2 regions of the Phycicoccus sp. Soil803 genome follow, and region 1 is predicted to be linked to the other one. Evidence: predicted binding sites of a transcription regulator. Region 1 holds the regulator's gene; the other holds the start of a gene.

What was found. The regulator HspR, encoded in region 1, represses chaperone genes until heat shock. The targets are predictions, from matches to a motif close to AAGTTGAGTCNNNNNGACTCAACTT.
Region 2: the regulator HspR is predicted to act here: its motif matches at 9,501-9,525, upstream of ASG95_RS18425 (ATP-dependent Clp protease ATP-binding subunit).

The regions. Positions count from the first base shown of each region.
Region 1 is NZ_LMST01000001.1:426,262-440,717, forward strand. Features, by position in the region: gene ASG95_RS01970 (DNA-3-methyladenine glycosylase) at 1-553, opposite strand, end outside; gene ASG95_RS21555 (hypothetical protein) at 597-863, opposite strand; gene ASG95_RS01975 (hypothetical protein) at 1,009-1,536, shown strand; gene dnaK (molecular chaperone DnaK) at 1,696-3,594, shown strand; gene grpE (nucleotide exchange factor GrpE) at 3,591-4,241, shown strand; gene ASG95_RS01990 (DnaJ C-terminal domain-containing protein) at 4,334-5,347, shown strand; gene ASG95_RS01995 (heat shock protein transcriptional repressor HspR) at 5,354-5,809, shown strand; gene ASG95_RS02000 (helix-turn-helix transcriptional regulator) at 5,942-6,220, opposite strand; gene ASG95_RS02005 (helix-turn-helix domain-containing protein) at 6,390-6,737, shown strand; gene ASG95_RS02010 (ImmA/IrrE family metallo-endopeptidase) at 6,703-7,140, shown strand; gene ASG95_RS02015 (ribonuclease E inhibitor RraB) at 7,167-7,439, shown strand; gene ASG95_RS02020 (glycoside hydrolase family 3 protein) at 7,465-8,985, opposite strand; gene ASG95_RS02025 (carbohydrate ABC transporter permease) at 8,982-9,812, opposite strand; gene ASG95_RS02030 (carbohydrate ABC transporter permease) at 9,809-10,630, opposite strand; gene ASG95_RS02035 (extracellular solute-binding protein) at 10,786-12,069, opposite strand; gene ASG95_RS02040 (ROK family protein) at 12,203-13,375, shown strand; gene ASG95_RS02045 (right-handed parallel beta-helix repeat-containing protein) at 13,525-14,456, opposite strand, start outside.
Region 2 is NZ_LMST01000001.1:3,963,840-3,978,295, reverse strand. Features, by position in the region: gene ASG95_RS18475 (ATP-binding cassette domain-containing protein) at 1-858, opposite strand, end outside; gene ASG95_RS18470 (PadR family transcriptional regulator) at 989-1,633, opposite strand; gene ASG95_RS18465 (Fpg/Nei family DNA glycosylase) at 1,678-2,505, shown strand; gene ASG95_RS18460 (VWA domain-containing protein) at 2,556-3,656, opposite strand; gene ASG95_RS18455 (VWA domain-containing protein) at 3,659-4,645, opposite strand; gene ASG95_RS18450 (DUF58 domain-containing protein) at 4,642-5,577, opposite strand; gene ASG95_RS18445 (MoxR family ATPase) at 5,556-6,593, opposite strand; gene ASG95_RS18440 (S1C family serine protease) at 6,618-7,499, opposite strand; gene paaK (phenylacetate--CoA ligase PaaK) at 7,600-8,877, shown strand; gene ASG95_RS18430 (hypothetical protein) at 8,946-9,458, shown strand; gene ASG95_RS18425 (ATP-dependent Clp protease ATP-binding subunit) at 9,678-12,200, shown strand; gene ASG95_RS18420 (DUF305 domain-containing protein) at 12,287-12,973, opposite strand; gene ASG95_RS18415 (LVIVD repeat-containing protein) at 13,149-14,456, shown strand, end outside.

The DNA.
Region 1 (14,456 bases):
GTCGCCACCGCTCGCCCACCAGCTCGAGGGCAGCCTGGTCGGGCACCACGTCGAGGCCCAGGGCCTCGGCCGCCGCCACCTGCAGCGCGCGGTCGCCGACCGGCCAGAGGTCCGCGCGGCCGAGACAGGCGAGCAGGTAGACGTCGGCGGTCCAGCGCCCGATACCGGGCAGGGCGATGAGCGCTCGCCGCACCTCGTCGTCGGTGAGGGCATCGAGCCCGGCCAGGTCGAGCTCGCCGGTCACGACCGCTGCGGCCAGGGCGCGCAGGTAGCGGTCCTTCTGGCGCGACACTCCGTCGACCCGCAGCTCCTCGGGGGTCGTGGCCAGCAACGGCTCAGGGCCCATGGTGCCCACGCGCTCGAGCACCCTGCGGTAGGCCGCGGCAGCAGACGCCAGCGACACCTGCTGCTCGAGGATGAACAGCACCAGGCTCGCGAACCCCGGTGGCCGCAGCCACAACGGAGGTATGCCGTGCTCGGCCACGAGCGCGGCGAGGTCGGGGTCGTGGGCCGTCAGCTCCGACACCGAGCGCGCGAAGAGTCGGTCGTCCACGAGCCGCGACGCTACCCCCAGCTGACCCGGACCGACCGCGTGGTCAGCCGGCGCGCAGCCGCCGCCGCTCGTCGCGCAGGGCCTGCAGCTCGGCCCAGTAGTCCCGGGTCGGGTCGGTGTCGGCGCGTGAGGCCTCAGGAGCCCGCGCGGGAGCGGACGGGGTGGGGACCACCCTCAGGTGTGACGAGCGCTTCTCGGCCATGACGCCCACGGTAGGACCCCCCACCGACAGCCACGCGGCATACCGGGTCTCAGGAGTGGGCCACTGGCCGAGATTCCGCTGCGACTCGCTGACCCAGTTCCTCGCCACCGCACCCCCTGACGCCGGGACTTCTGGCCACTGGTGTCGCACGACGGCCGCGAGACCGGGGGTCGGTGCGGCACGGCTGGCCAGAAGTCGGGAGTGAAGTGGAGGCGGATTGCTCGCTGACGGTCAACCGCGAGAGGCTGGCCGCATGCCCGAGGTGTTCGCAGGTCTGGTCGACGTCCACTACGGCTTCATCGACCTCTACTCCGACCCGGACGGCAGCGGCGACGAGACCGACGACCTGGTCGGGGCGCGCCGGGGTCAGGCGAACGGGCTCGTGGGCGCGCAGGTCCCGCACCAGCTCGGCATGGTCACCGGCCTCCACACCGGCGAGGTCCCCCTGGTCGTCACCTGGAGCGAGGGTGCGCCCGAGGTGGACGAGGAGTGGGAGGACGTCGTCGAGGTCTCGGTCGACCTGTCCACGCCTGACCTGACGATCGCGACGTTCGAGAGCGCGTACGGCTGCACGATCCCCCAGCCCGGCTGGCACCGGGCGCGCTACTGCGTCGCCGGCATGGACGAGGGGCAGGAGCTCGACACCCCCGAGGACGACGAGACCGCCCCCGACCGCTACCTCCTCCAGCTGTGGCCCGCGCCGCCCGGCCCCGATGCCGTGCTCCGCGAGGGCAGCGAGATCGCCGCCTACTGGCACGGCGTCGCCCGCGGCGAGGAGTGAGGCGAGAAAGGTCGCCCGGCCGGGAACAATCTCCTCACGCACGAAGTTGAGCCGAGTGAACGCAAGTTTGGCGCCCGGATTTGCCATGCGGCATACCGGCTCCTAACTTGAGTGCAGGCAACTCAACCCAGCGTCACCCAGACACACAGGAGATTCACCATGGCACGTGCGGTCGGCATCGACCTCGGTACCACCAACTCGGCCGTCGCCGTCCTCGAGGGCGGGGAGCCGACGATCATCGCCAACGCGGAGGGCGGTCGTACGACCCCATCCGTCGTGGCGTTCTCCAAGGGCGGTGAGGTGCTGGTCGGCGAGATCGCCAAGCGCCAGGCCGTCACCAACGTCGACCGGACGATCCGCTCCGTCAAGCGCCACATCGGCACCGACTGGAAGTCACCGGAGATCGACGGCAAGACCTACACCGCGCAGGAGATCAGCGCCCGCATCCTGCAGAAGCTCAAGCGCGACGCCGAGTCCTACCTCGGTGAGGACGTGACCGACGCCGTCATCACCGTCCCCGCGTACTTCGACGACCACGAGCGCCAGGCCACCAAGGAGGCCGGTGAGATCGCGGGCCTCAACGTGCTGCGCATCATCAACGAGCCCACCGCCGCGGCGCTCGCCTACGGTCTCGACAAGGGCAAGGAAGACGAGCTCATCCTCGTCTTCGACCTCGGTGGCGGCACCTTCGACGTGTCCCTCCTCGAGGTCGGCAAGGACCCGGAGGACGGCTTCTCGACCATCCAGGTCCGCGCGACCAGCGGTGACAACCAGCTCGGTGGCGACGACTGGGACGAGCGCATCGTCAACCACCTCCTCACCACCGTGAAGAACACCTCCGGTGTCGACCTGTCCAAGGACAAGATCGCGATGCAGCGGCTGCGTGACGCCGCGGAGCAGGCCAAGAAGGAGCTCTCCTCCTCGACCAGCACCAACGTGTCGATGCAGTACCTCTCGATGTCCGAGAACGGCCCGATCCACCTCGAGGAGACGATCAGCCGCGCCCAGTTCGAGCAGCTGACCAAGGACCTGCTCGACCGGACCCGTCAGCCGTTCCAGAACGTCATCAAGGACGCCGGCATCGCGCTGGCCGACATCGACCACGTGGTCCTCGTCGGTGGCTCGACCCGCATGCCCGCCGTGAGCGCGCTCGTCAAGGAGCTCACCGGTGGCAAGGAGCCGAACAAGGGCGTCAACCCGGACGAGGTCGTCGCCGTGGGAGCGAGCCTGCAGGCCGGTGTCCTCAAGGGTGAGCGCAAGGACGTCCTGCTCATCGACGTCACGCCGCTCTCGCTCGGCATCGAGACCAAGGGCGGCTTGTTCACCAAGCTCATCGAGCGCAACACGGCCATCCCGACCAAGCGCTCCGAGGTGTTCTCGACCGCCGAGGACAACCAGCCGAGCGTGCTGATCCAGGTCTTCCAGGGTGAGCGCGAGATCGCGCAGCACAACAAGCAGCTGGGCACCTTCGAGCTCAGCGGGATCGCGCCCGCACCCCGTGGCGTGCCGCAGGTCGAGGTCACCTTCGACATCGACGCCAACGGCATCGTCAACGTGTCCGCGAAGGACCGCGGCACCGGCCAGGAGCAGAAGATCACCATCTCCGGTGGTTCGGCCCTCGCCAAGGAGGACATCGAGCGGATGATCAAGGAGGCCGAGGCGCACGCCGACGAGGACCGGAAGCGTCGCGAGGAGACCGAGGCCCGCAACACCGCCGAGAACCTCGTCTACTCGACCGAGAAGTTCCTCGCCGACAACGCCGACAAGCTCCCGGCCGACGGCCGTGGCGATGTCGACGCCGCGCTCGCGGACCTCAAGGAGGCCCTGAAGCCGGAGTCGGGCGCCTCGCCCGAGGACATCTCGGCCAAGACCTCGAAGCTCTCCGAGGAGTCGCAGAAGCTGGGCACCGCGATGTATGCCGCGGCCGCCGAGTCCGAGCAGGCCGGCACCGCCGGTGACGGCGCGGCGTCCGACGACGCCGGCTCCGCCGACGCGGGTGCGTCCGACGACGACGTGGTTGACGCCGAGGTCGTCGAGGACGACGAGGAGAAGAAGTGACCGACCAGGCCCCCACGCCTGACGGTGCCGAGGGGGTGGTGGGCGCCGACGAGACCGCGCCGCCCACCACCGCCGAGGCGGCCCCGCTGCAGGGTGACATCCTCGATGAGGGTGCTGGCCCGCAGCACGCCGGGGACGCCACCGAGGCGAGCGACTCGACCAGCAACCTGAGCACCCCCGAGGGCGCCCAGGATGCGGACCTGCACCCCGACACGGTGCTCGCGGGGGAGCGGCTCGCCGACCTGCAGCGCCTGCAGGCGGAGTACGTGAACTACAAGCGTCGCGTCGACCGTGACCGCGCTGTCGTACAGGAGCGCGCAGCCCAGTCGGTCATCGAGGCGTTGCTCCCGGTGCTCGACGACATCCACGCAGCGCGGGAGCACGGCGACCTCGCCGACGGCCCGTTCGCGGCCATCGCCGACAAGCTGGAGTCCACCCTCGGCAAGTTCGGGCTGGAGCGCTACGGCGCGGCGGGTGAGCAGTTCGACCCCAACCTGCACGAAGCCCTGATGCACACCGCCTGGCCGCAGGACGGTTCGGTGCAGCCGACCGACTCGACCACCGTGGTGCAGGTGCTCCAGCCCGGCTACCGCGCGGGCGAGCAGATCCTGCGGGCAGCGCGCGTCGCCGTGGCCGATCCCGAGTGACGGCAGCATCATTCACCGCATGACCCCGACCGCAGGTTTCCCACCCAATAGGAACGAAACCTGCACCGCACCGCCGAGAGGAGGGCGCCGACATGGCTAGCCAGGACTGGTTCGAGAAGGACTTCTACGCGATCCTCGGCGTCCCCCAGGACGCCGACGACGCGGCGATCAAGAAGGCCTACCGCAAGCTCGCCCGCGCGCACCACCCCGACAAGAACCCGGGCGATGCGGCTGCCGAGCAGCGCTTCAAGGACGTCGGCGAGGCCAACTCGGTGCTGTCCGACCCGGAGAAGCGTCGCGAGTACGACGCGGTCCGCCAGATGGCCCGCGGCGGTGCCCGGTTCACCGCCGGTGGTCCCGGTGGTGGCGCGGGTGGCTTCGACGACGTGTTCTCCACGATGTTCGGGGGCGGGGCAGGGCGCGGTGGCACCCGCGTGCGGTACTCCACCGGCGGCGGCGGGCAGCCTGACCTCGAGGACATCCTCGGGGGGATGTTCGGCGGAGGTGCCGGCCCGGCATACGGGGGCACGGGGTTCCGCGCGCCCCAGGGGCCGCGCAAGGGCGCGGACCTGACCGCGCGCACGAGCCTGTCGTTCCGCGACGCCGTCGAGGGCGCCACCGTCACCCTCGGCACGACCGGTGGTGGCCAGATCACCACGCGGATCCCGGCCGGGGTCAAGGACGGACAGAAGATCCGTCTGCGCGGCAAGGGCCAGCCCGGCGACACGGGGGCTACGGCCGGCGACCTGATCCTCACCGTCGCGGTCGAGAAGCACCCGGTCTTCGGGCGTGAGGGCGACAACCTCACCATCGAGCTCCCCGTGACCTTTGCCGAGGCGACGCTCGGGGCCACCGTGGCCGTGCCCACCCTCGACGGGTCCACCGTCAAGGTGCGGGTCGCGCCGGGCACGCCCAGCGGCCGCGTCCTGCGGATCAAGGGCCGGGGCGTGCCGGTGAAGGACAAGCCGGGTGACCTGATGGCCAAGGTCAGCATCGTGGTGCCGCAGCGGCTGTCCGACGAGGCGAGGGCTGCGGTCGAGACCCTGCAGGCCCTGGACGAGGGGTTCGACCCGCGGGCCGAGCTCTTCGCGAACGCGAGGCGGTGACCGGTCGTGGACGAGGCACGCTCGTTCTCCCCCGACGACGACTCCCCGATCTTCGTCATCTCCGTGGCGGCCACGCTGGCCGGCATGCACGCCCAGACCCTGCGGCAGTACGACCGGCTCGGCCTGGTCAGCCCGTCGAGGACACGCGGTGGCGGACGGCGCTACTCCGGGCGCGACGTCGCGATGCTGCGGGAGGTCCAGCGCCTGTCCCAGGAGGAGGGCGTCAGCCTCGCCGGCATCCAGCGCATCCTGGAGCTCGAGAACCAGGTGGCTGCCCTGCGCGGTCGGGTGCTGGAGCTGACCGACGAGCTCGAGCGTTCCCGGCTCTCGTCGCAAGCGCGATCCGCCTCCCGCGTGTTCGCCGTCGGCCCGACCGGTGACGTGATCGCGGTGCGGGCCGGACAGCGCCCCCGAATGCAGCGCTCGCAGGCCTTGGTGGTCTGGCGTCCGAGCCACCACTGACCACGGCACAAGGGCGGGCCGGCACGCCTCGCTCCGACCAATGCACGGGCCGGCCCACCAAGAGCCCCCACCTCGCAAGACGATGGGGGCTCTCGGCCGGCGCCGGCGCAGTCTGGAGGGGTGCCGGGCAGGTCAGGCGGACACCTCGTCGCGCAGCGGCGCGGTGGCCAGCAGTGCCCGGTAGTCCTCGATCTGCAGCTCACGGAGCAGGCCGGCGTAGACCTCGGGACTGACGCGGAACTTGCTGCCGTTCTCGAGGTGCCTGATGTAGGACGGGTCGACCCCCAGGGCCGCGGCGAGGTCGGTCACCGCACGGCCCCTGGCCTGACGGATGACGCGCAGTGCGTAGCCGTGCACCTCGATCACGTGGTTTGGGGGTGTTTCCCTAGGCATGACCACGAACATAGTCATGACCGGATGCTCCGGCAAGAGTTCTGCACAGGTATCGGCAGAATGTGCCGTGATCGCGTCAGGCGACCCCGGTGTCGACCCACGACGCGCCGGAGTTGGGTGCCCTGGTGGCCAAAGCGTGACTGAACGGGACTAGAAGTGACTGGATGTGACTGGCAAGATGCGCAGCATGAATCGTGAGCAGCTCGAACGCCTCGGCCAACGCGTCGAACGGGCCCGTCTCAGCCACGGGTGGAGCAAGGAGCAGGCGGCCAGGGAGGCGCGCATCTCCTCGATCACGTGGAAGCGTGTGGAGGACGGGCTCGGGGTCCAGGACGTCAAGCGAGCCAAGGTGCTCGAGGTCCTGGGGCTGGACGACCGTGGTGAGCCTGTCGGTGGGTCGGCGCAGGATGGGGGCTTCGTGACCGCCCCGGGTCAGCGGATGCGGTCCGGGGTCAGTGACGAGGAGGTCCTCGCGCTGATCGACGACGTGAGGAGCAGGCTTGACGCCATCGAGCGACGGATCCGGGGTTCCTGACCCCTGGGCGGTGCTGCGCGAGATGCGCGACGTGGTGCTGGTGCGGCAGCCCATCGCCGAGCCCGGTCGCTACTACCACGGCCGCCGAGCGATCGTCCTGCGCTCCGGTCGCAGCCTCGAGGAGGAGCGCTGCTCCCTGTGGCACGAGCTGGTCCACGCCGAGCGGGGCGACGTCGAGTGCAGCGGCTGGACGGCCTCGGCCACCGAGCGCCGGGTCGAGCGCGAGGCGGCCCGACGGGCCATGCCCCTCGACGTCATGGAGCGCCGCCTCGCCCTCGCGAGCGACTGGGACGACTTCGTCTGGCACATGAAGGTGCCCGAGCGGTGGGTGCGGTTCCGGCTGACCCAAGCCGCCCCGGCCGAGCGCGCCCGGCTGCGCCGGGCCTGCCGCTGGGCCGACTGACGCCATCCGCCCGGCATACTCGTCCTGTGAGTGAGCACCTGCTGGTCTTCCCCGACCGTGAGACCGCCGACGACGTCGCCGCCGAACTGGCCCATGAGGGCTTCTCCGAGGTCCGCGTCGTCCGGGAGGCCTTGGCGGGGGAGGACGACTCGGAGGACCACGAGTGGGCCGTCCACGTCGTCGAGGAGATGGTCGCCGACGAGTCCGGACCGGTCGAGTCCGGGCTCCGCGACCGGTTCAGCGCCCTGGCCGAGGAGCACGGCGGCTGGTACGACCCGGACCCGGCCACCCCTGCCTGACCCCCGTGGCCAGGAGGCACGCTGCTCAGGGGGCGAGCAGGTCGACCACGGCCTCGCCACTGGCCCACGACGCGCCGTACGTGACCACGTGGGTCGCGCCCTGAGGCGGTGACCACCCGGGCCACCCGGTGTCGATGACGACGGTGTCGGGTCGTGCGCGCACGATCTGCTGGACGAGGGAGCCCATCCACCGGTGCCGGTGTGGGTCGCGCACCACGACCCACACCGGGCGTCCGGTCGCCGCGGCCAGTCCCGCGCGAACGCCCGCCGTGTCGGTGATCCGCAGCGGTGCCAGCCCGGGCCACCTGCGGGCCACCGCCGTCGTGAGGCCGGAGGGGGTGTCGTCGCCCACGGCGATGTTGCTCGGGGCCACGAGCTCGAGGACGCACGGGCCGGTCGCAGTGGCGACGACGGGGACCGAACCACGGACCCGGAGGGCCCTGGCCGCCGCCGTGCGCCCGGCCGGTGCCGCCCCGGGGACCGGCCGACCCGTCCGGGCCGCCGTGGCCGCGAGGCGAAGCTCGTCGCGCAGCCGCGCCGCGGCGGCCACCCGCTCGCCCGCCTCGGCCAGCCGCTCCAGGGGGAGGCGACCCGACTCGACGGCACCCACGAGTGCCGCGACCACGGAGTCCACGGTCTCGGCGTCGGCGAGTCCTCCGCCGATGCACAACGCGTCGACGCCGGCCAGGACCGCCTGGACCGCCCCCTCCGCCACCCCGAGCGGCCCGGCGACGGCGCCCATCTCGAGGCCGTCCGAGAGCGCCAGGCCAGTGAAGCCGAGTCCGTCGCGCAGGAGACCGGTCATGATGGCGGGCACCAGCGTGGCGGGACGGGGATCGATGCCGGGGACACGCACGTGGGCGCTCATGACCGAGGCAGCGCCGGCGGCGAGGGCCGCCCGGAAGGGTACGAGCCAGGGGCTGGTCTCCGGGTCGCCGAGGTCCACCTCGGGGAGGTCATGGTGGCTGTCCACACCCGTGTCCCCGTGGCCGGGGAAGTGCTTGGCGCACGCCAGGACGCCGGCCGACTGCAGCCCGGCCACCCAGGCCCCGGTGTGGCGCGCCACGAGGGCCGGGTCGGCGCCGAAGCTCCGCACCCCGATGACGGGGTTGGCCGCCTCGACGTTGACGTCGGCGTCGGGGGCGTAGTCCAGGTCGATGCCGAGCTCGGCGAGCGCAGCGCCGATCTCGGCCGCCACCGCCTCGGTGAGGGCGGTGTCGTCGACGGCGCCGAGGGCGAGGTTCCCCGGCCACGACGAGCCGGTGGCGTGTTCGAGCCGCGTGACGTCGCCGCCCTCCTCGTCGATCGCCACGAGCGCCGCAGGGTTGGCCGCGTGGATCGCCGCGGTGAGGGTGGCCACCTGCGCAGGCGACTCGATGTTGCGCGCGAACAGCGCCACGCCGCCCAGGCCCTCGGCCAGCCGCTCGAGCAGCCACGACGGAGCGGTCAGCCCGGTGAAGCCGGGCTGGACCACGGCGAGCGCGAGGCGACGCAGGTCCGCGGACCCGAGGTCCACGGCATACCCGATCTCGCTGACGTCGCTCATCCCTTCACCGCCCCCGCGGCGAGCCCGCCCACGGCGCGGCGCTGGAGGATGGCGAACAGGAGGATGACGGGCAGGGTGAACAGGGAGGAGGCGGCCATCGTGGCCCCCCAGTCGGTGCCGAACACGGTCTGGAAGGCCGAGATCCACAGGGGGAGAGTCGCATTCGGCTCCGACTGCATGAGCGCGTTGACGAAGACGAACTCGTTCCAGATCGTGATGAAGCCGAACAGCGACGTGGCCATGACCCCCGGCGCCAGCAAGGGGAAGACGATGCGGCGGAAGGCCTGGCCGCGCGAGCAGCCGTCCACCAGGGCGGCCTCCTCGAGCTCGACCGGGACGGCGGCGATGAAGCCGCGCATGGTCCACACGGTGAACGGCAGCACCATCACCATGTAGAGGGGGATCAGCGCCAGCAGGACGTCGAGCCAGCCGGTGTCTCGGTAGACGATGAAGATCGGGATGAGCATGGCCTCCCACGGGGCGAGCTGCGCGGCCATGATCGTGATGAGGAACGCCTTGCGCCCCTTGAAGAAGTAGCGCGTGCTGGCCCATGCCGAGGCGAGTGCGATGAGCAGGGCGATCACCACCGCGCCGATGGTCAGCACGAGGCTGTTGCGGGCGAAGTGCCAGAACCCCGGGGCCTCGATGGCGGTGCGCAGGTGCTCGAGCGTCGGGGAGTGCGGGATGAACACCGGAGTGCGCGAGACCACGTCGGAGCGCGGCTTGATGGCGGTGACCGCCATCCAGTAGACGGGGAACGCCCAGAGGGCGGCGAGCACGAGGGCGATCGCCGACTGTATGCCGCGGGCGCGGCGGCTGGCCCTCATCGCACCTCCTCGGCGCGCACGGCCGACCGCACGTAGAGCGCGAGCAGGACGAGCAGGATCGCGACCGTCACGACCGATGCCGCGGCTGCCAGGCCGAACTGGCTGCGGGCCAGGCCCTCCTGGTAGATGAGGATCGGCAGCGTCGTCGTGGAGGAGTCCGGGCCGCCTCGGCGCATCGCGTAGACCTGGGTGAAGGCCTTGAAGTCCCAGATCACCTGGAGGAAGGCCAGCACGCCGATCATCGGTCGCACGAGGGGGAAGGTGATGGTCCACCAGCGCTGGCTCGCGGTGGCGCCGTCGATCACGGCCGCCTCGTCGAGCTCCGGGGGGACCGTCGCCAGGGCGGCCGAGATGCTGAAGACCACGAGGGGGACGGCCTGCCAGACGACGAGCAGGCCGGCCACGAGGAAGGTCGAGCGACCCGTCGAGAACCACGAGTGGCCCTCGGTGTCGAGACCGACCCGGGCCAGCAGCCAGTTGACGACGCCGAAGTCGGTGTCGAAGAGCCACTGGAACACGGTGGTCGCGGCGAGCACCGGGGTGGCCCAGGCCAGTACCAGGCTGATCGACAGGAGCACCTTCGGGAAGCGGGGCAGGCGCACCAGCAGGAGGGCCATGAGGACGCCCACCACCATGGTGGTGGCGGCACAGGCAGCGGTGAAGAGCACCGACCGGACCACCGCGTCCCAGAAGGCCGGGTCGGCCAGGATCGTCCGGTAGTTGTCGAAGCCGACCCAGACGACGTCGCGGCTGATCAGCTCGCGGAGCGTGACCTTGCGCAGCGACAGCAGGACGTTGTTGACCAACGGCCAGCCCATCAGGGCGGCAAGGGTGAGGACTGTCGGTGCGATCAGCAGCAGCGGCAGGAGGCGGCCCGCGGGACCGCCTCCTCCGGTGGTGCCGCGCCGCCCCCGGCGGCGGAGGTGTGCCGGGGGCGGCGCGGCCGTCGGGGGACGGACCGCGGTGGGACTGGTCAGAGCGCACCGCTCATGCGCTTGGTGATCTCGGCGCTCGCCTTGGCTCCGGCCGCAGCCGGGTCCGTGCCGGTGAGGACCGCGGTCATGTAGTCCTTCACGGGGTTGGCCCCGGCCTCGACCCCTGCCCACCGCGGGTCGACCGGCGTCACGTGGCCGTTCGCAGCCGCGCCGGCCATGATCTTGGCCGTCGGGTCGGTGAGCTTGGAGAGCAGGGCCGTGCGGTTCGGGACCACGTTGGACGCGAGGGCGAGCTCGGTCTGGTACTTCTCGCCAGTCATCAGGGCGAGCCAGTCGGCGGCGAGCTTCGGCGAGTCCGAGCCGGCCGAGATGCCGAGGTTGGAGCCACCGAGGAACACCGAGCCGGACTTGTCCGCGCTGCTGCTGGGGATCGGGAAGACCGCGACCTTGCCGTCGAGCTTCTTGTTGGCCCCGACCGCCGAGCCCATCTCCCACGGCAGGCCGATCATCTGCGCGACGTTGCCCTCCGCGAAGACCTCGAACTGCTGGGGGGTGGCCTCGTCGGCGTCCTTGGGTGCCTTCGAGAGCGACTGCAGCTGCTTGTACTTCCCGATCGCCTCGGCCGCGGCGGGGGTGTCCAGCCCGCCCTTCCACGAGTCGCCGTCCTTGACCGCGAGGTCACCACCGGCGTCCCAGAGCAGCCCGGCGTAGACGTACCAGCTCTGGCCGGGGAGGTAGATGCCCTGGAAGTCCTTGGTGGCGGCGTTGGCCTGGTTGAGCTTGGTGGTGGCCGCGACCCACTCGTCGAACGTTTTCGGGACGGTGACGCCGGCCTTCTCGAAGAGGTCGGTTCGGTAGATCACGACGCGGTTGGCGGCCAGGAGGGGTGCGCCGTACGTCTTGCCGTCCCAGACCCCGGAGGAGGCCATGCCCTTCGACCACTGGTCGATGCCGAGCTTTGCCTTGTCGGCGTCGAGGTCCAGCAGGGCGCCCGACTGGCTGAACTTGGCGTTCTGCGTGTTGCCCATCTCGATGACGTCCGGCGGGTTGTTGCCGGCCAGGGCCGTGGTGAGCTTGTCCTGGATGCCGTTCCACTCCTGCACCTCGACGGTGACCGTGGCCCCGGGGTGCTGTTTGGCGAGATCGGCGTTGACCGACTGCACGACCTTGTCGGGGACCGACCCGTTCATCAACCAGACCGTCAGGGCGTTCTTCTCCGCCGCGTCACCCGAACCCGACTTGGCGTCGCCGCCGCAGGCACTGAGCGCGAGGGTCAGACCCACCGCCGCCACCAGCGCAGGCGCTGTCCATCGCTGCTTCACTACGTCCTCCTTGAGACAGGCCAGGGGCTTCGTGGCCCACTGGGCAGGTCCTCCGCTGCCGCCACCGTAACAGGCAATAAAGTTTCCGGAAAGAGTCTTGCCCAAAAAGTTCACGGATGGAACAGTGGGCCCCGTGACGACCGCCTCCACCCGCCAGCCGGCCCTGACCGGCACGCCCAGCCTGATGCGCGAGATGAACGTCCGCGCCGCTCTGGGCCTCCTCGTCGAGCACGGCCCGCTCTCCCGAGCCGAGCTCGCCAGCCTGACCGGCCTGTCCAAGGTCACCACCGGACAGCTGCTCGGGCGCCTCGGCGAGCTGGGACTGGCCGAGATCGTGGGGACTCGCTCCGGCGCACGCGGACCCAACGCCGAGGTGCACGGCATCGTCGCGTCGGCGGCATACGTCGTGGGGGTGGATGTCGGTCCACGGGAGCTCACGGCATCCACGTGCGACCTGATGGGTCAGGAGGGGCCGCGCGTCACGCTGCGGGTGCCCTCCCGCGGCCCGCTGTCCGACCCCCGCACCGCCGTCGAGGCCGTGGCCGACAAAGCGCTCGAGGCGGCGCACGTCTCGCGAAAGCGCTTGCGGGGCTTGGCGATCGGCCTCCCTGGTCTGGTGCAACCGGAGACCGGGGACGTGGGCTTCTCCTTCGACCTGCCTCGATGGAAGGAAGGGGTGCGGGACTCCCTCGCGGCCAGCCTGAGCATCCCCGTGACGATCGACAATGACGTCAACCTCGCTGCAGTGGCCGAGCACCGGCACGGTGCGGCCGTGGGCGTGCAGGACTTCGTGCTCCTCTGGGTGGGCCGCGGCATCGGCTCGGCCATCGTCCTCAGCGGAGAGGTCCACCGCGGGGCATCGGGGGCCGCCGGCGAGCTCGGCTACCTCCCCGTCCCAGGCGTGGACCTGCCGCACCACATCAGTCGCAGGGACAAGGGGGCCTTCCAGCGGCTTGCGGGGGAGGAGGCGATCCTCGAGGCCGCGCGGACGTATGGCGTGCGGGCTGCCACCGCACCGGAGGCGCTCGCCGCCGGGGTCCCCGCCCTGCTCGACGACGTGGCGCACCGCTTGGCGGTCGGCGTCGCCGCCGTGTGCGCAGTGGTCGACCCCGGGCTCGTGGTGCTGACCGGCCCGCTCGCGGTGGCCGGCGGTGTCACGTTGTGCGACCGGGTCGCCGAGGCAGTCGCGAGCATCGCGCCGGTGCACCCCAAGGTCGTGCCGACGGGGGTGGCCGACGCCCCGGTGCTGCGCGGAGGGCACCTGGTGGCGCTCGACGCGGTCCGCCAGTTCGTCGCCGCAGGCTGAGCTCAGACCCGACGCGGTTCCACGCCCCGACCGAGAGGGGAATGGGCACGACCCCACGGTATGCCGTGGGGTCACCGTCCGCGCTGCGCAGCGGACCGCGGATGGCCGGCAGGCTCGGCTGCCGGCCACCCGCAGGGAGGAGCTCGGGGCTACCGGCCCCAGACGCCGAGGTGCTCCGCGCCCGCTGGCTGGCCGATGAGCGTGGCGATGCTGCTGGGCAGCGGCGTTGCCACAGAACCGGCCTGCCCCTGAGCGGTGCCGGTCAGTGCGCCGGTGGTGCTGACGACCACGGAGCCGTCGTAGTCCAGGCTACTGGCGTCCTGCCCGGTCCCGGACTGGAATGCGTCCAGGGTCCCGAAGACGTAGGGGTTGACGGCCTCCGCGCCGCGGCTCCAGACGGTGAGCCACCCGGGGGTGGTTGCCGAAGCCCGGTTGAACACGTTGCCGTTGCTCGTCACGCCCATCTGCGCAGCGGTGCGGGTGTGGGTGTAGTCCTCGACGCACAGCACGCAGTTGGCGTTGCCGTTGGGCAGCCCGATCACGTTGTTGCGTACGGTGACCGGTCCCACGAGCCAGGTCATCTCCGGGTCGTTGGGGTAACGGTAGTCATCACCGTAGGACGTGTTCGCCGGGGTCCGTGAGTCCTGCACGATGTTGATCGGCCGAGCGTTCCGGACCACCGTGTTGTTGTAGATGTCCACCGTGCTGATGTTGTTCACCTTGATGCCCTCGGCGCCGTTCCCCATGATCAGGTTGTTGGCCACGGTGCCCCGTGCCGAGATCTCCAGGAAGACGCCGGTTGCGGTGTTGTTGTCGAGGTTGCTGTTCAGGATCTTGGTGTCGTACACCGACACGTCAGACCAGTACCCGTGGCCGAGGTTGTCGGAGATGCTCGAGTCGACCACCGTGACGCCTCGCGAGCGGCCGGCCTTCATGCCGCCGGACACGGGAGCGCTGTTGAACTGCTCCCAGTTGTTGCCGTCGAACCGGCTGGACACGACGCGGATCCGGTCGGCCGTCGCCGCGTGGACACCGAGCAGACCGGCGCGCAGCACACTGGTGTGGTCGATGACCACGTCGG
Region 2 (14,456 bases), 3.5 Mb from region 1:
CACCGCCTTGCCGGCGCGCTGCACCCGGGCACGGACGTGGTTGCCGTCGATCTCCACGGCGTCCCGGCCATCGCTGCCGGTCTCGGCGATCGAGTCGAGCCGCTTGGCCGCCTCGGCGACGAGGTCGGGGTCGGCGACCTCGAGGTCGACGAGGTCACCGGACACCTGCGCCTTGAGGTTGTCGCTCGTGTCGGCCGCGATGATCTTGCCGTGGTCGATGACGATGATCCGGTCGCTCAGGGCGTCGGCCTCGTCGAGGTAGTGGGTGGTGAGGAACACCGTCGCCCCGCGCCGCTTGCGCAGGTCGGCGATGTGGGTCCACAGGTTGGCCCGGGCCTGCGGGTCGAGCCCCGTCGTCGGCTCGTCGAGGAAGACCAGCGTCGGCTCGTGGATCAGCCCCATCACGATGTCGAGGCGGCGGCGCTGGCCACCCGACATGCTCTTGGGCTGGCGCCCCCACAGCCCCTCGAGGTCGAGCTGGCCGAACAGCTCCTGGCCGCGACGCCGGGCGTCGGCGGCAGACATGCCGTAGAGCATCCCGTGGTCGACGACCTCGTCGCCGGCGCGGGCGAACTGCCCCGTGGCACCGCTCTGTGAGACGTAGCCGATCGACCGGCGGACCTGCTCCGACTCCTTGACGACGTCGAAGCCGGCCACGGTGGCCGTGCCCGCGGTGGGCCGCAGCAGGGTGGTCAGCATGCGCAGCGTCGTCGTCTTGCCCGCGCCGTTCGGCCCGAGGAACCCGACGACCTCACCCTCCGCCACGTCGAGGTCGACACCGTCCACGGCGCGCACCTCGCCCTTCTTCCTGCCCTCGCGCGTCTGGAAGGTCTGCACCAGACCTCGTGCGTGGATCATCGCTCGCTCCTGTTGGTATTCAAACTTGAATAAAGCCAGTGTTCAACATTGAACACGGAGACGTCAAGCCGCCCCCACGGATGGCTGTCAAGGTAGACCGGCGTACCGACAAGAACTCATCGGCAACCGCTCATCGCTGGCGGGCGATGAGCTCCACGTAGCGCTGGCGATCGGTGGCCATCTGCCAGCCGGGGTCGTCGGCCGGCGCCTGCCAGTCGGCCGGCTCGCCGCGCAGACCGAAGTCGCCACGATCCACCCGGGCGATCAGGGTGACCAGCCACTCACGCTCGGTCTGCCCCATGCCCATCCAGAGGTCGGCCAGGGCGAGCACGTGCGGCGGCACCGCGCCGGCCGGGACCTCGCGCGCCAGCTGGTCGCGCGTCGTGGCGTCGAGGTTCGCGAGCCGGGTCTGCAGGGCCTCACGGACTGCCGTCCGGCTCATCAGCGGCATCAGTGCCATGCCGGTGTGGAAGGGGAGCGGCGACAACAGGTCGGGCCTCTCCACCGCCTCGCGCCAGAGCTTCTCGAACTCGCGCCGGCCGAGCGGGGTGCTCGTGTAGACCGCCACCTCTCGGCTGCCGTCGACCAGGTCGTGCCGGTCGAGGTTCCCCTGCTTCGCCAGGGTGGCCAGGCCGGAGTAGATGGAGCCCGGGTTGACGTGGGCCCAGTCCTCGACCTGCCAGGACAGCAGCTCCCGACGCAGCTGGTAGCCGTTGACCGGCTCGAACAGCATGACGGTGCCGAGCAGCAGGAGTCGGGTCTCGGTGGCCGCCATGGGGTGCAGTGTAGGCAGCGCCCTCGATCCGTGATGATGGCTTCATGCCCGAAGGCCACACCCTGTTCGCGCTCGCCCGTGACCTCGACGCGGCATACCGTGGCACGCAGCCCACGGCGACGAGCCCCCAGGGCCGCTTCGCCGCCGGGGCGGCGCTGATCTCGGGGCGCACCTTCGTGCACGCGACCTCGTGGGGCAAGCACCTCTTCGTCGAGTTCGAGGGCGACGCGTGGCTGCACGTGCACCTCGGCCTCATCGGCACGTTCACCGTCGACCAGCACCGGTATGCCGGTGAGGCACCGGTCGTGGGCCAGGTGCGGTTGCGGCTGGCCACCGAGGACCACGTCGCCGACCTGCGGGGTCCCAACCTGTGCGCGGTCATCACGCCCGAACAGGTGGAGGCGGTGACGTCACGCCTCGGGCCGGATCCCCTACGGCCGGAACCGGATCCGGACCTTGCCTGGCGCCGGATCTCGCGCAGCAGCAAGACGATCGCCGAGCTGCTCATGGACCAGGCGGTGCTCGCGGGGGTCGGCAACGTCTACCGCAGCGAGGTGCTCTTCCGGAAGCGCGTCGACCCGTTCCGCCCGGGGCGGGAGATCCGGCGCTCGACCTGGGACGCCATCTGGCTCGACCTCGTCGACCTGCTCCCCCTCGGAGTGGCGACCGGGAAGATCGTCACCGTCGAGGAGCAGGTCGAGGAGGTCAGGGAGCGCATGGCGGTCGGCCAGGTGGACCGCCTCACGGAGCGCAGCTCCTACGTCTACAAGCGGCAGGGTGAGCCGTGCCTGGTCTGCGGCTCGCGGATCCGCACCCGCGTCGTCGGCGGGCGGAACCTGTTCTGGTGCGGCCGGTGCCAGCGCCGTCGGTGAGAACCTGAGGTCGTCCACGGAAAGCCGTCAGCCGACCGGGTGAGCGGCGGTCACTGGGGGTGCGCGGACCAGCGCCCTGCGAGCCAGAGGCCGAGCAGCAGCATCAGCGCCGCCACCCCGGCGAAGCCCACGCTGATCTCGACGTCGCGCTCTTGCAGGTCGACGTGCTTGGGCAGGTCGTTGAGCACTCCCTGGAGCTGGTCGGCGTCGCTGGCCTTGAAGTACTCGCCGCCGGTGGTCCGGGCCACCGCCTGCAGGGCCGCCTCGTCGACGACCAGGAAGTTGCGGCCGCCGGGCCCGAGCCCGCCACCGAAGCCGCCGGGCGGGCCGTCGAAGAGCCCACCCCCGAGCTGGTCGCTGGTGCAGACCATCTGGGTCGGCTCGGTCGTGCCGAAGCCGATCGGGAAGACCCGGACCCCGCGGGCCGCGGCCTGGACCGCCGCCTCCTCCGGGGTCACGCCACGGGTGTTGGCGCCGTCGGTGAGGAGCACGACGATCTCGGGCACCGTCGTGGCCTTCTCGGGCGCCGGCGTCGGCGTGCCCGGGGTGGGCGACTGCGAGTCAGGGCCCTCGCCGGTGCCGTCCCCGGTGTCGGCCGGGGCGACCGAGGGGTTGATCTCGGAGATGGCGTCGATCGACTTGAGGATCGCCGCGCCGATCGTGGTCCCCCGACCGGTGGTCAGCCCGTCCACCGCCTTCAGCAGGTCGTCCTTGTTCGTCGTCGGTGCCACGGCGACCTGCGCGAAACCCGAGAAGACCACGAGGCCGATCCGGGTGCGGTCGTCCTGCTTGTCGATGAACTGCCGGACCGCCTCCTGGGCGGCCGCGAGTCGGTTCGGGTCGACGTCGGTGGCGCACATCGACCCTGAGACGTCCACGGCGAGGATCACGGCCGAGCTCGAGATCGGCACCTCGGCGCGCACCTGCGGTCGCCCAGCGGCCAGTCCCAGCAGGGCCAGGCTGCCGAGCACCAGGGCCAGTGGCACGTGGCGTCGCCACCTCCGCTGGCGGGGGATGACCGCGCGGATCAGGGCCACGTTGGAGAAGCGCACGGCGTTGCGGCGGCGGCGCCGCAGCTGCCAGAGGTATGCCGCGACGAGCGCCGGGATGGCCAGCAGGCCCAGCAGGGCGTAGGGGAGGGCGAAGGACACCGCTACACCACCCGTCCCGACCGGACCACCGAGACCCCGGCGCCCAGCAGGAGCAGCAGCGCCGCGGCGGCGGCGAACCACGACGTGATCTCGCGCTCCTCCGTGCGGGCGGTCCAGGTCAGGTCGATGTCGGTGTAGACCTTGCTGAGGGCGGCCGTGTCGCTCGCGGCGTAGTAGGCGCCGTCCGTGGTCTCGGCGATCTGCTTGAGGGTGGCCTCGTCGAGGCGGGTCGCGACCTGGAAGCCGTCGACCTCGAGGACCGTGCCCTGGGGGCTGCCCAGCCCGATCGGGTAGATCCGCACGCCAGCAGTGGAAGCCAGCTGGGCGAGGACCAGCGGGTCCGGGTCGGTCGTGTTCTCGCCGTCCGACAGGAGCACCACCGCCGCGGACCCGTAGTAGCCGAGGTCCTCGCCCCCTGCGCTGCCGTCCTCCCCGGTCTCGTCGACGCTGATCGGCTTGCCGGCGATGGCACTGATCGAGGACACGATCCCGCGCCCGAGCGCCGTGCCGCCCTGGGGGGTGAGCCGCTCGATGGCGGCCAACACCTCGGCGCGGTTGTTGGTCGGCTGCTGGGCGATGACCGCTGAGTCGCCGAACGCCACGACCCCCAGCCGGATCGTCGAGGGCTGCTTCGCGACGAAGGCGCGGGCAGCAGCCTTGGCGGCGTCGAGCCGGGTGGGGGAGAGGTCCTTGGCGGCCATGCTCGTCGACACGTCGAAGGCCAGGATGACGGTGCCCTCCCGCCGGGGCTCGGCGACCGTGGCCGCAGGTCGGGCCAGCGAGACGAGCAGGAGCGTGAGGGCGGCGAGCAGCAGCAGCGGCGCGACGTGCCGCCACCGGTCCGGGCGGGCAGTCGAGGCGGCGACGAGTCCCTCGGCAGCGAGCCGGGCCCGCCCGAGCTCGCGCTTGCGCAGCTGGGCCCGGTAGGCGACGACCAGGACCGGCACGGCGAGGAGGGCGAACAGCATGAGCGGCCACGTGAAGGTCATCGCCGCCTCCGTCGCCGCAGCTCGGAGATGCGGACCAGGGCTCGCACGAGGTCGTCATCGGTCGCGACGGGGTGGATGTCGGTGCCGGCCCTCCGGGCGGCGGCGACGAGCTCCTCCTGGCGCTGCTGCGACGCTGCCGCCAGCCGCTCCCTGAAGACCGGGTCGTTGGTGTCGACGAAGATCTGCTCACCGGTCTCGGCGTCCTCGACGTAGACCATGCCGACTGCCGGAAGCTCGGACTCACGGGGGTCGACCACCTGGATGGCGACGACGTCGTGCCGCCGGGTCAGCAGCGACAGGGGCTGCTCCCACCCCGGCTGGGTGATGAAGTCGGAGACGATCACCAGGAGCGAGCGGCGGCGGGCCAGGCCGAGTGCTGCCCGCAGCAGCCGCGACAGGTCGGTCGTGTCCTTGGCCGGGCTGGGGGTTGGCGGGCGCAGCAGCGCCTGGCTGATCCGCAGCACCTGTTTGCGGCCCTGCCCGGGCGGGATGGTCGAGATGTCGCCGTCGAACATCGCCGCGCCGACGTGGTTGCCGCCCCTGGTCAGGATGTGGGCGATCGTCGTCGCGATCTCGGCCAGTACCAACGACTTCTGGCGGTCGACGGGTCCGAAGCCCATCGAGGCCGACCGGTCGAGCAGCAGCCAGGCGGTGACCTCGCGGTCCTCCACGTACTCACGGACGTAGGGAGTGTCCATGCGAGCCGTGACGTTCCAGTCGATGTGCCGCAGGTCGTCGCCCGGCTCGTACTCGCGCAGGTCGGTGAAATCGATCCCGGTCCCGCGGAAGAGTGTCCGGTAGTCGCCCTGCAACCGGCCGTCGAGCCGGCGCACGACGCGCCACTCCAACCGCCGGAGCAGGCTCTCGGCGGTCAGTGGCGTCGACGGACCGGACCCGGGTGGTCCGGTGCTCAGCGCTGTCCGGTCGTCCACGAGGTCTCGGTGGTCTGGGGCTGTCGGCGGTCGCGCAGCGGCACGTCCGGCATGGTCACCGCGTCGAGGATCGGGGTGAGCAGGTCGTCCGGGCCGATGCCCTCGGCGAGGGCCTCGTAGGACAGCACGAGGCGGTGGCGCATCACGTCGCGGGCGAGGTCGCGGACGTCCTGCGGACGGGCGAAGTCGCGCCCCCGCAGGAACGACAGGGCCTTGCCGGCGAGGACCAGGTTGATCGATGCGCGCGGGCTCGCGCCGAACGACAGGTAGCGGGCGAGGTCGGGCAGGCCGACCGACCCGGGCGAGCGGGTCGCGCCCGTCAGCCGCACGGCATACTCGATCACGGCTGGGTCGACGTAGACGGCGTCGGCCTGCTTCTGGAACTCGACCAGCTGCCCCGGCTCGAGCACCCGGTGGGCCACCTCGTAGTTCGTCGTCATCCGCTCGACGACGACGAACTCCTCTGAGGGAGTGGGGTATCCGATGAGGGTCTTGAGCATGAAGCGGTCGACCTGCGCCTCGGGGAGCGCGTAGGTGCCCTCCGACTCGATCGGGTTCTGGGTCGCCATCACGAGGAACGGGTCGGGGGCCTTGAAGGTCTCGCGACCGATCGTCACCTGGCGCTCCTGCATCACCTCCAGCAGCGCGCTCTGGACCTTGGCGGGCGCGCGGTTGATCTCGTCGGCGAGCACCAGGTTGGCGAAGACCGGCCCGAGGGAGACCTGGAACTCGCCGTCCTTCTGGTTGTAGATCCGGGTGCCGATGACGTCGGCGGGCACCAGGTCGGGGGTGAACTGGATCCGCTGGAACTCGCCGCCGACCGCCTGCGCCAGGGTCTTGATCGCCATCGTCTTGGCCAGACCGGGGACGCCCTCGACGAGCAGGTGGCCGCGCGCGAGCAGCGCCACGAGCATCCGCTCGAGCAGGAGGTCCTGACCGACGATGGTCTTCTTGACCTCGTAGAGCGCCTGCTCCAACGGGTGCTGCCGACCGAGATCGGGGCGGTGCGGTTCCATGCGCTCTCCTCGGGTTGCGATGCGCTACTGCGGTGGGCTGCCGGCAACGCCGCCGGCCGTGGCGATGGGCACGGCGAAGCCGATGCCGACGAAGAAGTTCTGTTCGGAGGGGTTCGCGAGCCCGGTGACGATCCCGATCACCTGTCCGCCCTTGTCGAGCAGGGGCCCGCCCGAGTTGCCGGGGTTGACGGCCGCATCGAACTGGATCAGGCCCTCGAGGGTCTGGCTGTCGTTGACCCGGATCTTGCGGTCGAGTGCGGAGACCACGCCTGCCGAGAGAGATCCGTTGAGCCCCAACGGATGTCCGAGGGCGAAGACCGGGTCGCCCACCTGCGCGCCGCCACCGAGGACCGCCGGGACGACGACCTGGGGGAGCCGTTGCGGGGTGAGCACGGCGATGTCGGTGGCCTTGTCCTTCTCCTTGACCCCGGCAGGCGACGAGCTGCCGTCGGAGAACGTCACCTCGATGCTCGTGGCCCCGTCGACCACGTGCAGTGCGGTCAGCACCGAGCCGTCAGCGCTCACGACCACCCCGGCGCCGGTGCCGCGTTGCGGACCTGAGGAGTTGGTGAGTCGCGTCGCGATGGTCACGAGTGAGGGCAGCGCGACCTGGTATGCCGCGGCCGCGTCAGGGGGTGCCTTGGCCTCCTCCTCCTGGGCCTTGGCGATGCCGTCCTGGACGGCCTTGTCGACGTCGGTGGCGGTGATCGGAGGAGTCTCCGGGCCTCGGGTCAGCGCGTAGGTGCCCACGACGAGCAGCGCCGCGACGAGGAGGACGGCCACCAGCCACCGCCGGTTTGCCCGGGCCAGCTCGGTGAGGCGGGCCCGCCGACCGGGGGCGCCGGAGTCCTCGTCGGCCACCCCCTGGGGCGGATCGACGACTAGGGGCGAGCCGAGCCGGTCCACCTTTGCGAGCGTACGTCCGATCCTCGTCGCGCGATATGGGAGACCGGGATTCACGGCCAACTCTCAGGTTGGCTCGTACCGTCGTCGTAGATTGCTCGACATGGACAACGTCGTCTCCACCGTCGAGGAACTGCGCGCGCTCCAGCTGGACCGGATGCGCTGGAGCCTGTCCCACGCCTACGCGAACGTGCCGCACTACCGAGCTGCGTTCGATGCCGCCGGCGTGCGGCCGGACGACCTCCATGAGCTGGCCGACCTCGCGCGCTTTCCGTTCACCGCCAAGGCGGACCTGCGTGACAACTACCCGTTCGGGATGTTCGCCGTGCCCCGCGAGCAGGTGGTCCGGGTGCACGCCTCCAGCGGCACGACGGGCAAGCCCACGGTCGTGGGCTACACCCGGGACGACATCGACATGTGGGCGCAGGTGATGGCGCGCTCGATCGAGGCGGCGGGCGGACGACCGGGCGACCTGCTGCACGTCGTCTACGGGTACGGCCTGTTCACCGGGGGGCTCGGCGCCCACTACGGCGCGGAGCGACTCGGCTGCACGGTGGTGCCGGTGAGCGGGGGCATGACGGAGCGGCAGGTGCAGCTCATCCAGGACTTCCGGCCCCGGATCATCATGGTCACGCCGTCCTACTTCCTCGGGATCCTCGACGAGATGGAGGCGCAGGGCATCGACCCGAAGACCACCTCGCTCGAGATCGGGATCTTCGGCGCCGAGCCGTGGACCGAGCAGATGCGCGCGGAGGTCCAGCGCCGCAGCAACATCCGCGCCGTCGACATCTACGGGCTGTCGGAGGTGATCGGCCCCGGGGTCTCCCAGGAGTCGGGCGAGACGCAGGACGGCCTGCACATCTGGGAGGACCACTTCTACCCGGAGGTGGTCGACCCGGTCACCGGCGAGGTGCTTCCGGACGGGCAGGAGGGCGAGCTGGTCTTCACCTCGCTCAGCAAGCAGGCGATGCCCGTGGTCCGGTACCGCACGATGGACCTCACGACCCTCCTGCCGGGGACCGCCTTCCCGCAGTTCCGCAGGATGGCGAAGATCACCGGGCGCAGCGACGACATGATGATCGTGCGCGGAGTTAACGTCTTCCCGTCGCAGATCGAGGAGCACCTGCTGAGCATCGAGGGGCTGACGCCGCACTACCTCTGCGTGCTCACCCGACCGGGGCGGATGGACGAGCTCACGGTCCGGGTCGAGGCCGCTGCCGCCGACACGACGCCGGAGCAGCGGGCCGCGATGGCCGGCGTGCTGCGGACGAGGGTCAAGGACCGGGTCGGCGTCACGATCGAGGTCGAGGTCCTCGAGCCGCATGCCCTCGAGCGCTCGCTCGGCAAGGCCAAGCGGATCAGCGACCAGCGGCCACGCTGAGCTGGGCCCGAGTTCGCCGTGAGCGGACAGCCGTTCCCTGGAGGGCGTTGCAGTGTAATCATCATTACATGACTACCAAGACAACGGCGGAAGCCTGGCTGGCCGGCCGACTCCCCACCGACTGGTTCACCGGCCCCGTCGAGGTCACCCGCGACCGCGACGAGCTCATCATCATCGGTGACCTCGCCGAGCCCGAGCTGGGCGACGACACCGACGACACCGACCGCACCATCGCCGCGCGGGGCCGGATCAAGTCGTTCCGGGAGGACACCCGCGAGCGCCGCATCGAGATCGCGCGGGAGCTGGAGCACCTCAGCGGTCGCAAGGTGTCGTGGGGCGTGCGGGTCGGCGAGACCGAGGCGCTCTTCACCCACCTGGCGGCCCCGGTCATGACGCGGCTGCGCCAGTCCGAGCGCCAGGTGCTCGACACCCTCGTCGAGGCGGGCGTCGCCAAGTCGCGCTCCGAGGCCCTGGCCTGGTGCGTCAAGCTCGTCGGCGAGAAGTCCGACAGCTGGCTCGGCGAGCTGCGCGAGGCGATGGCCCACGTCGACGAGGTGCGCAAGAAGGGCCCCGCGGCCTGAACCCAGCCCCGCGGCATATCCCGCGTCCGTCCGCCCACGGCGAACATGAGCCGACTCGGCTCAGGGCGGGGAACAGTCGGGGAGCGCCCCGCGTTCCCCCAACGAGTCGTACGACAGGGCCCTATTTCGTCCCGATCGGGTATCGGTCCACGAAAGGCTGACGCCGGGTCCGCGTCGCACGGATAGCATCGAGGTGATCTCGATAGGCAGGAGCAGAAGATGTTTGAACGGTTCACCGACCGGGCCCGTCGGGTGGTCGTGCTCGCGCAGGAAGAAGCGCGCATGCTCAACCACAACTACATCGGCACGGAGCACATCCTGCTCGGTCTCATCCACGAGGGTGAAGGCGTCGCCTCCAAGGCTCTGGAGAGCCTCGGCATTTCGCTGGAGTCGGTCCGCGAGCAGGTGCAGGAGATCATCGGCCAGGGGCAGCAGGCCCCGAGCGGCCACATTCCCTTCACGCCGCGGGCGAAGAAGGTCCTCGAGCTGAGCCTGCGCGAGGCGCTGCAGCTCGGCCACAACTACATCGGCACCGAGCACATCCTGCTCGGCCTGATCCGCGAGGGCGAGGGCGTCGCCGCCCAGGTCCTCGTCAAGCTGGGCGCCGACCTCAACCGCGTGCGGCAGCAGGTGATCCAGCTCATCTCCGGCTACCAGGGCAAGGAAGGCGGCTCGGGTGCCGGTCTGGCCGGCAACGTCCAGCAGGAGGGCACGCCCGCGGGCTCCCTCGTGCTCGACCAGTTCGGCCGCAACCTCACGATGGCTGCCCGCGAGGGCAAGCTCGACCCGGTGATCGGGCGTGAGAAGGAGATCGAGCGGGTCATGCAGGTGCTGTCCCGCCGCACCAAGAACAACCCGGTGCTGATCGGCGAGCCCGGCGTCGGCAAGACCGCCGTCGTCGAGGGCCTGGCCCAGGACATCGTCAAGGGCGAGGTGCCCGAGACCCTCAAGGACAAGCAGCTCTACACCCTCGACCTCGGCGCGCTCGTCGCCGGCAGCCGCTACCGCGGTGACTTCGAGGAGCGGCTCAAGAAGGTCCTCAAGGAGATCCGCACCCGCGGCGACATCATCCTGTTCATCGACGAGATCCACACCCTCGTCGGTGCGGGTGCCGCCGAGGGCGCGATCGACGCCGCCAGCATCCTCAAGCCGATGCTGGCCCGCGGTGAGCTCCAGACCATCGGTGCCACCACGCTCGACGAGTACCGCAAGCACATCGAGAAGGACTCGGCGCTCGAGCGCCGGTTCCAGCCGATCCAGGTCGCCGAGCCCACGCTCAGCCACGCGATCGAGATCCTCAAGGGCCTGCGCGACCGCTACGAGGCGCACCACCGGGTGTCCATCACCGACGGCGCCCTCGTCTCCGCGGCCAACCTCGCCGACCGCTACATCAACGACCGGTTCCTCCCCGACAAGGCGATCGACCTCATCGACGAGGCGGGCGCGCGGTTGCGCATCCGCCGGATGACCGCACCGCCGGACCTGCGCGAGTTCGACGAGAAGATCGCGGCCGTGCGGCTGGAGAAGGAGTCGGCCATCGACGGCCAGGACTTCGAGAAGGCCGCCAGCCTGCGGGACGACGAGAAGAAGCTGCTCACCGCCAAGGCGGAGCGCGAGACGCAGTGGAAGTCCGGCGACATGGACGTCGTGGCCGAGGTCGACGAGGAGCTCATCGCCGAGGTCCTGGCTGCCAGCACCGGCATCCCGGTCTTCAAGCTCACCGAGGAGGAGTCCAGCCGACTGCTCCACATGGAGGACGAGCTGCACAAGCGCGTGGTCGGCATGGACGACGCCATCAAGGCGATGTCCCAGGCGATCCGCCGCACCCGCGCTGGTCTGAAGGACCCGCGTCGTCCCGGTGGCTCGTTCATCTTCGCCGGTCCGACCGGTGTCGGTAAGACCGAGCTCGCCAAGACGCTCGCCGAGTTCCTCTTCGGTGACGAGGACAGCCTCATCCAGCTCGACATGTCGGAGTTCTCCGAGAAGCACACGGTCTCGCGGCTCTTCGGCTCGCCTCCCGGCTACGTCGGCTACGAAGAGGGTGGCCAGCTCACCGAGAAGGTCCGCCGCAAGCCGTTCTCCGTCGTGCTGTTCGACGAGGTCGAGAAGGCCCACCCCGACATCTTCAACACGCTGTTGCAGGTGCTCGAGGACGGCCGCCTCACTGACTCGCAGGGCCGGATGGTCGACTTCAAGAACACCGTCATCATCATGACGACCAACCTCGGCACCCGGGACATCACCAAGGGTTCGCTCGGCTTCTCGGCCGGCGCGGACACCCGCAGCGACTATGACCGCATGAAGAACAAGGTCACGGACGAGCTCAAGCAGCACTTCCGTCCCGAGTTCCTCAACCGCGTCGACGACATCATCGTCTTCCCCCAGCTCACGCAGGAGGAGATCGTCATGATCGTCGACCTCGAGATCGCCAAGCTCGACAAGCGGCTCAAGGACAAGGACATGGGCATCGAGCTCACCATCGAGGCCAAGAACGTCCTGGCCAAGAAGGGCTACGACCCCGTGCTCGGGGCGCGACCGCTGCGTCGCACCATCCAGCGCGAGATCGAGGACGTCCTGTCCGAGAAGATCCTCTACGGCGAGCTCAAGGCCGGCGAGCTGGTGCTCGTCGGGGCCGAGGGCGAGGGCAAGGCCGCGACGTTCACCTTCGTCGGCACCCCGCACCCGGGCAGCATCGAGCTCCCGGTCGTGGAGACGGTGGGCGACTCCGCCGACGCCGGCTGAGGCAGGACTCCAAGCACGATCGAGGCGAGGTATGCCGCGTGGTCACCACGCGGCATACCTCGCCTCTCTGTCGTGAGACCGGCAGGTCAGGTGAGGCGGTCGAGCATCTCGCGCATGTAGCCGATCTGCACCGACTGGGTCACGTGGATCTCGTCGCCCAGCTGGGTCACGACATCGTCGGTGCCGTCGCGGTGCTGCTGGACCACCATGCGCAGCGCGCCTTCGTGGTGCGCCGACATCAGGGTGAGCCAGAGCCGGTCGGCCTCCGCGCCCCTGGCGGCCTTGAGCTGTCGCAGCTGGGCCTGGGTCGCCATGCCGGGCATGCCCGCGTGGTCGTGGCTGCCCGAGCCGAGCTCGGGGTTGCCGGCCTGTGGCGGCACCTGCTCGCCCTTGGCCTCGAGCCACGTGGCCATCGCGTCGATCTCCGGCCGCTGCTCGTCGGCGATGCGGGCGGCCAGCGACCTGACCTGGGTGTCGGCGAGCCGGTCCTGCACGAGCGAGACCATGACGATGGCCTGGGCATGGTGCACGATCATGTCCTGCATGAACCGCACGTCGGCCTCCCTCGGGGAGCCGGTGCGCGACGGCAGCGCGGCGGAGCCGGTGAGCGAGGCGTTCGGCTCGCCCGGCCGGCCCGGCTGGAGCACGGGGGCGGTGGGTGAGGTGGCCGTCGTCGTGGGGGCCGGCGTATCGCCGGAGCACCCGGCGAGACCAAGGCCGAGGAGGGCGGCTGCGGCGAGGGCGGAGCCCCGGGCGGTGCGGTGGCTCGACACGCGAACAGTCCTCCCATGATGAATCGTCACAAACAGACCTTATAAGCAACTTTTTACCCTAAACGGGGCAGAAGACCCTTGAACGGTTCCGGGCCTCGACGACAGGGTGGACAAATCGTCACGATCTCGACACTGAAGGGGTGCCGGGACCGGCGATTCACCCAGGGAGCCAGAGATGAGAACCCGCCACGCGGTGCTCGCCAGCCTCGCAGCGCTCGCCCTCACGATCCCCGCCAGCGCGGCGTTCGCCGCTGACGGCGTGGGCAAGTCCGGTACCCAGCTGGGGCCGGACGAGATCGGGCGCAGCCAGAACGTCGAGCACCTGACCAACCTCCCCAGCAGCGGCCCACTGGCCGGCGCCACCGGGACCGACCTCGCCTTCCAGGACAACCTGGCGTTCGTCGGCAACTACAACGGCTTCGTGGTCTACGACGTGACCGTGCCCGCGAGCCCGCGGATGGTGACCCAGGTGAGCTGCCCCGGGTCGCAGAACGACGTGACCGTGTCGGGGACGCTGCTCTACCTGTCCACCGACTCCTCGCGGTCCGACGACTCCTGCCAGTCGGTCCCGCAGCCGGCCACGGAGAAGTCCTCGTGGGAGGGCATCAAGATCTTCGACATCTCGGACGTGGCCAACCCGAGGTACATCAAGTCGGTCGAGACGGCATGCGGTTCGCACACGCACTCGCTGATCCCGGGCTCGAAGGTGGACTACCTCTACGTCTCGAGCTACTCGCCCAACGCGACCTTCCCCGACTGCCAGCCGCCGCACGACTCGATCTCGATCGTCGAGGTGCCGAAGAAGCAGCCGACGAGTGCGAAGGTCGTGGCCACCCCGAACCTCTTCCCGGACGGTGGCTACACGAACACCTCGGGCTGCCACGACATCACCGTGAACCCGGCCCGCAAGATCGCCGCGGGCGCCTGCATGGGTGACGGGATCATCCTCGACATCAAGGACCCGGTGGCGCCGAAGGTGATCGATCGGGTGCGCGACACCACCAACTTCGCGTTCTGGCACTCTGCGACGTTCAACAACGCCGGCACCAAGGTCGTCTTCACCGACGAGCTCGGCGGCGGCGGTGCGGCCACCTGCAACGCGACGATCGGCCCCAACCGCGGAGCGAACGGGATCTACGACCTGAGCCAGGACCGCAAGCTCACCTTCCGGTCCTACTACAAGATCCCCCGGCACCAGTTCGACTCCGAGAACTGCGTCGCCCACAACGGCTCGCTGATCCCGGTCAAGGGACGCGACGTGATGGTGCAGTCCTGGTACATGGGCGGCACGTCGTTCTGGGACTTCACCGACTCGGACCACCCCCGCGAGATCGGCTACTTCGAGCGCGGACCGGCCGGCCCGGCCGGTGGCGGTGGCGGGACCTGGTCGTCGTACTACTACAACGGCCACGTCTACTCCTCCGACCTCGGCAAGGGGTTCGACGTCCTCAAGATCACCGACGCCGACCTGAGCAGGGCCGCC